Regions from separate parts of the Streptomyces sp. BHT-5-2 genome, predicted to be linked through region 1. Evidence: riboswitches for the same ligand, from Rfam matches in the RefSeq annotation. Region 1 holds a riboswitch; the other holds the start of a gene.
What was found. A riboswitch is a leader RNA that binds a small molecule or an ion and turns the genes downstream of it on or off. The one in region 1 is predicted to bind thiamine pyrophosphate.
Positions count from the first base shown of each region.

Region 2: linked by a shared signal. The riboswitch ahead of thiO (glycine oxidase ThiO) and the one ahead of K2224_RS14010 (thiamine ABC transporter substrate binding subunit) in region 1 are both predicted to bind thiamine pyrophosphate.

Region 1 covers NZ_CP081496.1:3,144,542-3,150,359, forward strand. The annotation lists gene K2224_RS14000 (phosphatidate cytidylyltransferase) at 1-284, shown strand, start outside; gene rlmN (23S rRNA (adenine(2503)-C(2))-methyltransferase RlmN) at 453-1,565, shown strand; TPP riboswitch at 1,599-1,722, shown strand; gene K2224_RS14010 (thiamine ABC transporter substrate binding subunit) at 1,826-2,905, shown strand; gene K2224_RS14015 (ABC transporter permease) at 2,881-4,644, shown strand; gene K2224_RS14020 (ABC transporter ATP-binding protein) at 4,645-5,718, shown strand; gene K2224_RS14025 (response regulator transcription factor) at 5,773-5,818, opposite strand, start outside.
Region 2 covers NZ_CP081496.1:5,908,621-5,914,438, reverse strand. The annotation lists gene K2224_RS26185 (thiazole synthase) at 1-501, opposite strand, end outside; gene thiS (sulfur carrier protein ThiS) at 511-711, opposite strand; gene thiO (glycine oxidase ThiO) at 786-2,018, opposite strand; TPP riboswitch at 2,016-2,128, opposite strand; gene K2224_RS26170 (NAD(P)/FAD-dependent oxidoreductase) at 2,286-3,578, shown strand; gene K2224_RS26165 (Rv2175c family DNA-binding protein) at 3,712-4,077, shown strand; gene thiE (thiamine phosphate synthase) at 4,179-4,829, shown strand; gene metF (methylenetetrahydrofolate reductase [NAD(P)H]) at 4,959-5,818, shown strand, end outside.

The sequences.
Region 1 (5,818 bases):
GGCTGGTGGGCGCGGTGCTCTTCGCGATGGTGGCGGGCGCGCTGTGCATGGAGTTCCTGATCAAGGGCGGTGCCTGGTGGGAGGGCCTGCTGCTGGGGCTGGCGGTCGCGGTCAGCGCCACCCTCGGCGACCTCGGCGAATCCATGATCAAGCGGGATCTGGGCATCAAGGACATGGGCACCCTGCTGCCCGGCCACGGCGGCATCATGGACCGGCTGGACTCGCTGCTGCCGACCGCCCCGGTGGTCTGGCTGCTGTTCGTGATCTTCGTGGGATCGGGCTGAGCGCCGCCGGTTACCCTTGAAGGGCGCGCCGCTCGTTCGCGGCGCGCTCTTTCCGTCCCCGCGGCCGTGGGGACGATCCGTGAGGTCTCCTGCTTCCGTCCCCGTCCGGCCCCTGGCCGCGCGCCCGCGGAAGCCGCCGGGCCTCGTCGCACAGAGGAGTTTCCGCCCATGGCACGCCCGGCCCCGGGAGAACTGACATTCGTCGCCCCCCGCGGCGCCAAGAAGCCTCCGCGGCACCTCGCCGACCTCAGCCCGGCCGAGCGCCGCGAGGCGGTCGCCGCGATCGGCGAGAAGCCGTTCCGCGCCAAGCAGCTGTCGCAGCACTACTTCGCGCGCTACGCGCACGACCCGGCGCAGTGGACCGACATCCCCGCGGCGGCGCGCGAGAAGCTGGCGGCGGAGCTGCTCCCGGACCTGATGTCGGTGGTGCGGCACATCTCGTGCGACGACGACACCACCCGCAAGACCCTGTGGAAGCTGCACGACGGCACCCTCGTGGAGTCCGTCCTGATGCGCTACCCGGACCGGGTCACCATGTGCATCTCCTCGCAGGCCGGCTGCGGCATGAACTGCCCGTTCTGCGCCACCGGCCAGGCCGGCCTGGACCGGAACCTCTCCACCGCCGAGATCGTGCACCAGATCGTCGACGGCATGCGGGCGCTGCGCGACGGCGAGGTGCCCGGCGGCCCGGCCCGGCTGTCCAACATCGTCTTCATGGGCATGGGGGAGCCGCTCGCCAACTACAAGCGGGTGGTCGGCGCCATCCGGCGGCTCACCGACCCCGAGCCCGACGGGCTGGGGCTCTCCCAGCGCGGCATCACCGTCTCCACCGTCGGGCTGGTGCCGGCGATGCTGCGGTTCGCCGACGAGGGCTTCAAGTGCCGGCTCGCGGTGTCGCTGCACGCGCCCGACGACGAGCTGCGGGACACCCTCGTGCCGGTCAACACCCGCTGGAAGGTCCGCGAGGTGCTGGACGCGGCATGGGAGTACGCCGAGAAGTCCGGCCGCCGGGTCTCGATCGAGTACGCCCTGATCCGCGACATCAACGACCAGGCGTGGCGCGGTGACCTGCTGGGACGGCTGCTCAAGGGCAAGCGGGTCCACGTCAACCTCATTCCGCTCAATCCGACGCCGGGCTCGAAGTGGACCGCCTCGCGGCCCGAGGACGAGCTGGCGTTCGTCCGGGCCATCGAGGCACACGGCGTGCCCGTGACCGTCCGGGACACCCGGGGCCAGGAGATCGACGGCGCCTGCGGACAGCTCGCGGCCTCGGAGCGCTGACCGCCCGCTGGTACGGTGGCGTCGAACAAACGCACATTCCGACAGGGGAGCGCCACAGCGCTGAGAGTGCGGAGACGTCGTAGCAGCCCTACGGCGCCCGCAGACCCTTGAACCTCGCCCGGGTCATTCCGGGTAGGAAGTTCGGTCGTCACTCATGCTGTTGCGCCCCGCCCACCGTCCGTTGCCGAACGTCACCGACGCAGAACGCAGCGGGCACCGGGCGGGGCCGCGTCTCTTCCTGGCCAGCCAGGAGGAAATCAGTGAGCACCACCAGCAGGATCACCGCGGCAGCGCTGGCCGCCGCGGCCGGCGTGACCGCACTCGCCGGGTGCGGCACGGGCAGCGGCGACAGCGCCGACGCCAAGACCGTCACGCTCGTCAGTCATGACTCGTTCAACGCCTCCAAGTCCGTCCTGGCCGCCTTCGAGAAGGAGAGCGGCTACAAGGTCAGGGTGATCAGGGGCGGGGACGCCGGCGAAGCCGTAAACAAGGCGATCCTGTCCAAGGACAACCCCCAGGGCGATGTCTTCTTCGGCATCGACAACACCCTGCTCTCGCGCGGCCTGAACGCCGGCCTCTTCACCCCCTACAAGGCCAAGGGCCTCGACAGCGTCCCGGCCGACCTCCAGCTCGACAAGGACGCCCACCGGGTCACGCCCCTCGACTACGGCGACATCTGCGTCAACTACGACCGCGCCTACTTCACCCAGCACAAGCTCGCGCCGCCGCAGACCTTCGACGACCTGCTCAAGCCGCAGTACAAGGGATTGCTCGTCACGGAGAACTCCGCCACCTCCTCTCCGGGGCTCGCCTTCCAGCTCGGCACCATCGCCACCCACGGTGGCGGGGGAGGCTGGCCGGACTACTGGAAGAAGCTCAAGGCCAACGGCGTCGAGGTCGTCAACAGCTGGGAGCAGGCGTACAACGAGCGCTTCTCGGGCTCCGCGGCCGGCAAGAGCAAGGGCGACAAGCCGCTCGTCGTCTCCTACGCCTCCAGCCCGCCCGCCGAGGTGATGGGCAAGAAGCCCGCGCCCAAGGAGGCCCCGACCGGCGTCGCGACCGGCACCTGCTTCCGGCAGATCGAATTCGGCGCGTTGCTCAAGGGCGCCAAGAACGAGAAGGGCGGCAAGGCGCTGCTCGACTTCCTCCTGACGAAGACGTTCCAGGAGGACATGCCGCTGCAGATGTTCGTCAACCCGGCCCGCAAGGACGCCAAGGTGCCGGATCTGTTCACCCGCTACGGCACGGCGATCGACAAGCCGACGACGCTCGCACCGGAGACGATCACCAAGAACCGCGACCAGTGGATCAAGCAGTGGTCCTCGCTCGTTCTGAAGTAGCCCGCACCCACCGCAGGGGGCCCGCGCGCGCAACGGCGGTGCGGCTCGGTCTGATGGCCGTGCCGCTCGCCTTCTTCGCGCTCTTCTTCGCCTACCCGGTCGCCGCGATCGTGGGACGGGGACTGAACGACGGCGGGCAGTGGCAGCTCGGACGGTTCGGCGCCGTACTCGGCGACCCGGACGTGCTCCATGTGCTGTGGTTCACCCTCTGGCAGGCCGCCGCGTCGACCGCCTTGACGCTGCTGGTCGCACTGCCCGGCGCCTATGTCTTCGCGCGCTTCGACTTCCCCGGCAAGCAACTGCTGCGGGCGGCGGTGGCGGTGCCGTTCGTGCTGCCCACCGTCGTCGTCGGCGCGGCCTTCCTGGCACTGGTCGGCCGGGGCGGACTGCTGGACCACCTGTGGGGCGTGCGGCTGGACACCTCGGTGTGGGCGATCCTGCTGGCGCACGTCTTCTTCAACTACGCCGTCGTCGTCCGCACCGTCGGCGGACTCTGGGCGCAGCTCGACCCGCGTCAGGAAGAGGCCGCCCGGGTCCTGGGCGCCGGACGGTTCGCGGCCTGGCGGAAGGTGACGCTGCCCGCACTGGGGCCGGCGGTGGCGGCCGCGGCACTGATGGTGTTCCTCTTCACCTTCACCTCCTTCGGCGTGGTGCAGATCCTGGGCGGGCCCACCTTCTCGACGCTGGAGGTGGAGATCTACCGGCAGACCGCCGACTTCCTGGACCTGCCCACTGCCGCCGTACTGACCCTGATCCAGTTCGCCGCTGTACTGGGGCTGTTGGCGCTGCACGCCTGGACCGTGCGGCGCCGCGAAACCGCCTTGCGGCTCGTCGACGCCTCGCGGACCGCCCGCCGGCCGAGCGGTCCCGCCCAGTGGGCCCTGCTGTGGGGGACGCTCGCCGTCATCGCCGTGCTGCTCGTCCTGCCGCTGGCCGTACTCGTCGAGCGGTCCTTCGCCGGACCCGACGGCTACGGGCTCGTCTTCTACCGGACACTGAGCTCCGCGGCCTCCGCCGACAGCACCTTCGCCGTCGCCCCGCTCGACGCCCTGTGGAACTCCCTCGCCTACGGTGTGGCCGCCACTGCGATCGCCCTGCTGATCGGCGGCCTGGCGGCGGCCGCGCTCACCCGCTCCCGGCCACGGAGCGGGCCGGACGGGCGGACACCGATGGTCACCCGGCTCCTGCGCGGCTTCGACGGACTGCTGATGCTGCCGCTCGGCGTCTCCGCCGTGACCGTCGGCTTCGGCTTTCTGATCACCCTCGACGAACCCCCGCTCGACCTGCGGTCCTCGTGGTGGCTGGTACCACTCGCCCAGGCCCTGGTGGGCGTGCCGTTCGTGATCCGCACCATGCTGCCCGTGCTGCGCGCGGTCGACAGCAGGCTCCGGGAGGCGGCGGCCGTCCTCGGCGCCTCGCCCTGGCAGGTCTGGCGCGAGGTGGACCTGCCGATGGTGCGGCGGGCCCTGCTCATCGCAGCGGGCTTCGCCTTCGCCGTGTCGCTCGGCGAGTTCGGCGCGACCGTCTTCATCGCGCGGCCCGACCAGCCCACCCTGCCGGTGGCCGTGACCCGGCTGCTGGGCCGTGCCGGGGAGTTCAACTACGGCCAGGCGATGGCCCTGTCGACCATCCTGATGGTGGTGTGCGCGGGCGCCCTCCTGGCCTTGGAACGCATCCGCCTCCAGCCCCGGACGGGCTCGGCCGGCGGTGCTCCGATCGACCACTCCGGGGAGTTCTAGATGACGGCACGGACCGGGACCACGGCACCGGAGATGCTGCGGCTGGACGGCGTCAGCGTCCGCTTCGGCGCGCCCGGCGCGCAACCCGCACTCGACGCGGTGGACCTGGATGTGGCCGCGCAGGAAATCGTCTGCGTCCTGGGCCCGAGCGGCAGCGGCAAGTCCACCCTGCTGCGGGTGGTCGCCGGACTCCAGCACGTCGACCAGGGCGCGGTGCTGCTGGAGGGGCGCGACCAGACGGGGGTCCCGACGCACCGGCGCGGCGTCGGGCTGATGTTCCAGGACCACCAGCTCTTCCCGCAGCGCGATGTCGCGGGCAATGTCGGCTTCGGGCTGCGCATGCGGCGCACCAACCGCACCGACCAGGAGCGCACGGTCGCCCGACTGCTGGACCTCGTAGGGCTTCCGGGTGCCCAGGGCAGGGCTGTGGCATCGCTGTCCGGTGGCGAACAGCAGCGGGTCGCGCTGGCTCGCGCGCTTGCCCCGAGCCCGCGGCTGCTGATGCTGGACGAGCCCCTCGGGCAACTGGACCGCGGGCTGCGCGAGCGCCTCGTCGTCGAACTGCGGCGGCTCTTCCGCGAGTTGGGGACGACGGTGCTGGCCGTCACTCACGACCAGGGGGAGGCGTTCGCACTCGCCGACCGGGTCGTGGTGATGCGGGACGGCAAGATCGCGCAGACCGGCACTCCGCTGGAGGTCTGGCAGCGGCCCGCCAGCGCGTTCGTCGCGCGCTTCCTCGGCTTCGACAACGTCGTCGAGGCGACCGTACAGGGCGCGTCCGCCGTCACCCCCTGGGGCAAGGTGCCGGTACCGGACGGCACTCCGGACGGATCCTGCCGCCTGCTCGTACGCCCGGCCGGCGTCCGGCTGACCTCTGCGGCGGACGGGCTGTCCTGCACCATCGCGGCCCGGACGTTCCGCGGCACACATGTCGCGCTGCTGCTCCAGCCTGCGGGCGGACCGCAGATCGAGGCGGCGTGCCCACTCCACCAAGCGCCGGAGACGGGAGACCGGGTGGGGATCTCCTTCGCTGCCGAGGACGTGGTGGTGCTGGACGACGACACGGCGGAATAGCCGCGCCGCCAACCTTTGCCATGTCATGGCTCGCTCCTTGAGGGATCGGCGCCACTAGGCGCGCGGGGGAGGGGCGGGCCGTCGGCCCTGCGGCACGACC
Region 2 (5,818 bases), 2.8 Mb from region 1:
ACAGCCCACGTCCTCCAGCTTCCGGGCCAGGACCGGATCGTCGTTGGTGTACGGGAGCACGGTGAACCCGTCGTCCACGAGGGTCTCGGCGGCGTCCAGCAGCTCCACCGGGTCGGGCAGCAGGGTCCGCTCGTCGGCGACGACCTCCAGCTTGACCCAGTCCGTGCCGAGTGCCTCCCGGGCGAGCCGGGCGGTGAGCACCGCCTCGCCCGCGGTGAAGCAGCCCGCGGTGTTCGGCAGCACCCGGATCCCGTTCCGGGCGAGGACGGAGAGCACCGAGCCCTGCACGGTCGGGTCCAGCCGCCGCATGGCGACGGTCGTCAGCTCCGTGCCGGAGGCCAGCAGGGCGCGCTCCAGGACGTCGAGGCTGGGCGCGCCGCCGGTGCCCATGATGAGCCGGGAGCCGAAGGAGGCCCCGGCGATGGTGAGCGGGTCGGCGCCGGCGGGGGCGGTGCCGGGCGCCGCGGGGGCGGTGCCCCGTTCGACTGTGGTGTCGGTCATGTCCGTGGATCAGCCTCCCTGGACGGCGGTCAGCACCTCGACGCGGTCGCCGTCGCCGAGCGCGGTGGTGGGCCACTGGGTGCGCGGGACGACGGTCTCGTTGACCGCGGCCGCCACGCCGGTCGGCGCCTGGGACAGCGTGGCGACCAGCCGGTCGAGGGTCAGGCCGCCGGGGATCCGGCGGGCGGCCCCGTTGACGGAGACGGACACCGTGGGGCCGTTGGGGGCGCCGGAGTTGTCGGTGGGGTGGGTGGGGTCAGGGGTACCGGGAGTACCGGGGGCGCTCATATGGGCTGCTCCTCGGGGGCACGGGTGCGCTGCTCCTCCTGGACGTCGGGGGAGAAACGCGCGGGGGAGAAGGGGCGGGCCGCTTCCGGGACGGTCCCGGTGGACAGCAGCTCGGCCATCACGTCCCCGGTGACCGGTGTCAGCAGCACGCCGTTGCGGAAGTGGCCGGTGGCCAGGTGGAGGCCGGGCAGCGCGGTGGGCCCGAGCAGCGGTGCGTTGTCGGGCGAGCCGGGGCGCAGCCCGGCCAGGCTCTCGGTCAGCGGCAGTTCGGTCAGGCCCGGGACCAGCTCGTGGGCGTCCCGCAGCAGCTCGTAGACCCCGCCCGCGGTGACCGTGGTGTCCCAGCCCAGCTCCTCGGTGGTGGCGCCGAGGACCAGTTCGCCGCTCTCCCGGGGCACCAGGTAGACGGGATTGCCCCGGACCACGGCCCGTACGGTGCGGGAGAGGAACGGCGGTCCGCCGGGCGGCGGGTCCGGCAGCCGCAGCCGCAGCACCTGCCCCTTGACCGGCCGCACTGGTGGCCGCACGGCCTCCGGGACGCCTTCCAGCCGGCCGCTGAGGCTGCCCCCGGCCAGTACGACCTGGCCGGCCGACAGCCGTGTCCCGTCGGCGAGTTCGACGCCCGAGGCGCGCCCGCCGGCGGTCGTCAGGCGCTCCGCCCGCGTGCGGTGGAAGACCACCCCGGTCCGCTCGCAGGCGGCCAGCAGGGCCCCCGCCAGTCGGCGCGGATCGACCTGGTGGTCGCCGTCCACCCGGAGGCCGCCGCGCACCCCGGGGGCGAGCATCGGCTCCAGCCGGCGGCACTCGCGCCCGGTCAGCCACTGCGAGTCCAGCCCGCAGCGGACCTGGAGGGTGTGCAGTTCCCGCAGGTGGGCGCGGTCGTCGGCGTCCAGCGCGACCTGGAGGGTGCCGCTCCGCCGGTAGCCGATCCGCTGCCCGCTCGCCGCCTCCAGTTCCCGGGTGAACTCCGGATACCGTTGTGCGGAGGCCAGGTTGAGCCCCAGCAGCGTCTCCTCGCCGTAGTGCAGCTCGGTGACCGCGGCCAGCATGCCGGCCGCGACCTGTGCCGCGCCGCCGCCGGGCGCGGGGTCGGCGACCGCGACCCGCAGCCCGCGGCCGGCCGCCCGCCAGGCGGTGACCAGCCCGATGATGCCGCCGCCGACGACCAGCACATCGGGGTGCCGGTCCGCCGGCCGCGGCGGGTCCGATGGTGTGGCGGATGGATGCATGGGCGTCCAGCCCCTCCCTTCGCCGGCATGACCCGGATCAGGTTCGTACGGTCGGAGGCCGGCCAGCCTCCCTCTCAGCCCGGTGCGTCCGGGCTCCCGCGAGTGCGTGCACCACCCTAATACGGGCCGCGGGCCGCCGTAAGGGAGCGCCCGGGCCACGGGCCGGGCCACCGGGGCCGCACCGGGTGCCACGGCGCGTGACGCTGTGTCAGAGATCTCCTTGCGCGGTGCTGCGGGCCGCGTCGCCCGCCGTCCTAAAGTGAGTGGGTGAGCGAGCAGAGCAAGTCTCCCCAGGCCCCTGTCCGCACGCCGCGCGTGGTGATCGCCGGCGCGGGGATGGCGGGTGTGCAGACCGCCGTGGCCCTGCGCGAACAAGGCTGGCGCGGCGCGATCACGCTCCTCGGCGACGAGCCCCACCAGCCCTACGACCGCCCCCCGCTGTCCAAGGCGGTGCTGCTCGGCAAGGCCGACGGCTCCGCCTTCGACATCGACTTCGCCGGTCTCGGCATCGACCTCCACCTCGGCCGCCCGGTCACCGCGCTGCGCCCCGAGGAGCACGTCGTGGAGACCGCCGAGGGCCCGGTCCACTACGACTACGCGGTCCTGGCCACCGGTGCCGAACCGGTCCGGCTGCCCGGCAGCGAGGGGCTCCCCGGAGTCCACCTGCTGCGCACCCTGGACGACGCCGAACGGCTGCGCCCGGTGCTCGCCGCCCAGCACCGGATCGTGGTGGTGGGGGCCGGCTGGATCGGCGCCGAGTTCGCCACCGCCGCCCGCGAGGCCGGCTGCGAGGTCACCGTCGTCGAGGCCGCCGACCACCCGCTGGCCGGCGCGCTGCCCGCCGAGGTCGCCGCGTACATGACCGGCTGGTACGCCGACGCCGGAGCCGAGCTGCGCACCGGCGCCCGGGTCGCCTCCGTCACCGGCGACGCGGTGGCCCTCGCCGACGGCACCGTGCTGCCCGCCGACGCCGTGGTCGTCGGGATCGGCGCCCGCCCCGCCACCGCCTGGCTGGCCGGCTCCGGCGTCGCCCTCTCGCCCGAGGACGGCTCGGTGCTGGCCGACGAGCGGCTGCGCACCTCCGTCCCCGGGGTCTACGCGGTCGGCGACTGCGCCTCCTTCCCGTCGGCCCGTTACGGCACCCGGCTGCTGGTCCACCACTGGGACAACGCCCTCCAGGGGCCCCGCACGGTGGCCGAGAACATCGCCCGCGGCGAGGCGGAAGGGGTGGTCTACGACCCGGTGCCGTACTTCTGGTCCGAGCAGTTCGGGCGGTTCGTGCAGTACGCCGGCCACCACGTGGACGCCGACGAACTGGTCTGGCGCGGCGATCCGGCCGGCGCGGCCTGGTCGGTGATCTGGCTTCGGGGCGGCCGGGAGCCGGGCGAGGGGCCGGCCGAGGGCGGCGCCGGGCGGCCGGCCGGCCGGCTGGTCGCACTGCTGGCCGTGGGGCGGCCGCGGGATCTGGCCCAGGGGCGCCGGCTCATCGAGAAGGGCGCGCTGCTCGACCGGGAGCGGGTCGCGGACGCGACCGTTCCGCTCAAGTCCGCGGTCCTGTAGGGCAGTCCGGTCCGGGGCCGCCGAACGGGGCGGCGCGCGCCCCGGCCCGCCGGGCTCACCCGGCGGTGTGCACGCGCGCGCCGTAGGCGATGCCCGGCTACCGGCTGTCAGTGGGAGGTGGCACGCTTGTCCTGTGACCGAGATTGACGCAAACATCGATGGACTCGTCCCCGCCTGGCTCACCCTCCCCGACATCGCCGAGGAACTCGACGTCGAGGTGACCCGCGTGCGGCAGCTGGTGAAGGAGGGCCAGCTGATCGCGGTGCGCCGCGGCGAGAACCGTGTGCTCCAGGTGCCCGCCGAATTCATCAAGGACGGCAAGGTCGTCAAGGGCCTCGCCGGCACGCTGACGCTCCTGCGGGACGACGGCTTCGCCGACGAGGAGATGCTGGAGTGGCTCTTCACCGCCGATGACACCCTGCCCGGCACCCCGGCGCAGGCGCTGCGCGAGAATCGCGGCACGGAGGTCAAGCGCCGGGCCCAGGCGCTGGCCGTCTGACGCACCCGCGTCCCGCAGCAACCGCACACGCAACCGCATCCACGCGGCGTACGGACCGGCCCGCCCGGTCCGTACGCCGCCGACGAGGGGGAAGCCGCCCGATGACCACCGCTCGACAGGCCCTGGCCGACGCCCGGCTCTATCTGTGCACCGACGCGCGCACCCGCCAGGGCGACCTCCCGCAGTTCCTGGACGCGGTGCTGTCCTCGGGCGTGGACATCGTCCAGCTGCGCGACAAGGGCATGGAGGCCGGCGAGGAGCTGCGCCACCTGGAGGTCTTCGCGGACGCCTGCCGGCGCCACGGCACCCTGCTCGCGGTCAACGACCGCGCGGACGTCGCGCACGCCGCCGGCGCCCAGGTGCTCCACCTCGGCCAGGGGGACCTGCCGGTCCCGGCCGCCCGCGCCCTCCTCGGCCCGGAGCCCCTGATAGGCCGCTCCACCCACGCCGAGGCGGAGGTGGACGCCGCACTCACCGAGCCCGGCGTCGACTACTTCTGCACCGGCCCCTGCTGGCCCACCCCGACCAAGCCCGGCCGGCACGCCCCCGGACTGGACCTCGTCCGGTACGCCGCCGCGCACGAGCCCGAGCGCCCCTGGTTCGCCATCGGCGGGATCGACGCCGGCAACCTCGACGAGGTGCTGGCCGCCGGCGCCCGCCGGGTGGTGGTGGTCCGCGCGATCACCGAGGCCGACGACCCGGGCGCGGCCGCCGCGGAGCTCGCCAAGCGGGTCCGGACCTGGTCCGCCTGAGGAGCGGCGGGCGCCCCCGGAAGCCCCGGGATGGACGCGAGATGTCCACGTAGTGGACAGGAACCGCACCAACCAGGCATTACGCCGATGCCGGTTGGTGTCCGTCCGGGGTGTGGATAACCTGCCGGTATGGCCCTAGGTACAGCTTCCACCAGGACTGATCGCGCACGGACCGTGCGCGACCTGCTTGCTTCCGGTAAGCGCTCCTATTCGTTCGAGTTCGCCGCCCCGAAGACGGAGAAGGGCGAGCGGACCCTGTGGAACGCCATTCGCCGCATCGAGGCCGTCGCCCCGACCTTCGTGTCGGTGACCTACGGTGCCGGTGGCACCTCCCGCGACGGGACGGTCCGTGCCACCGAGCGCATCGCCACCGACACCACCCTCACCCCGGTCGCCCACCTGACCGCGGTCAACCACTCCACCGCCGAGCTGCGCAACGTCATCGGCCAGTACGCCGACGCCGGCATCCGCAACATGCTCGCGCTGCGCGGCGACCCGCCGGGCGACCCCATGGGCGAGTGGATCAGACATCCCGACGGTGTCACCCACGCCGCCGACCTGGTCCGGCTGATCAAGGAGTCCGGCGACTTCTGCGTCGGCGTGGCCGCCTTCCCCGAGATGCACCCGCGCTCGACGGACTGGGAAACCGACATCCGGCACTTCGTCGACAAGTGCCGCGCGGGCGCCGACTTCGCCATCACGCAGATGTTCTTCTACCCGGAGGACTATCTCCGGCTGCGCGACCGGGTCCACGCCGCGGGTTGCCCGACGCCGATCATTCCGGAGATCATGCCGGTCACCAACGTGCGCCAGATCGAGCGGTTCGCGCAGCTCAGCAATGCCGCCTTCCCGCCCGAGCTCGCAGCGCGCATCCTCGCGGTCAAGGACGACCCGGCGGCGGTACGCTCCATTGGCATCGAGTACGCGACGGACCTGTGTGCGCGCTTGATGGCCGAGGACGTGCCCGGGTTGCACTTCATCACCCTGAA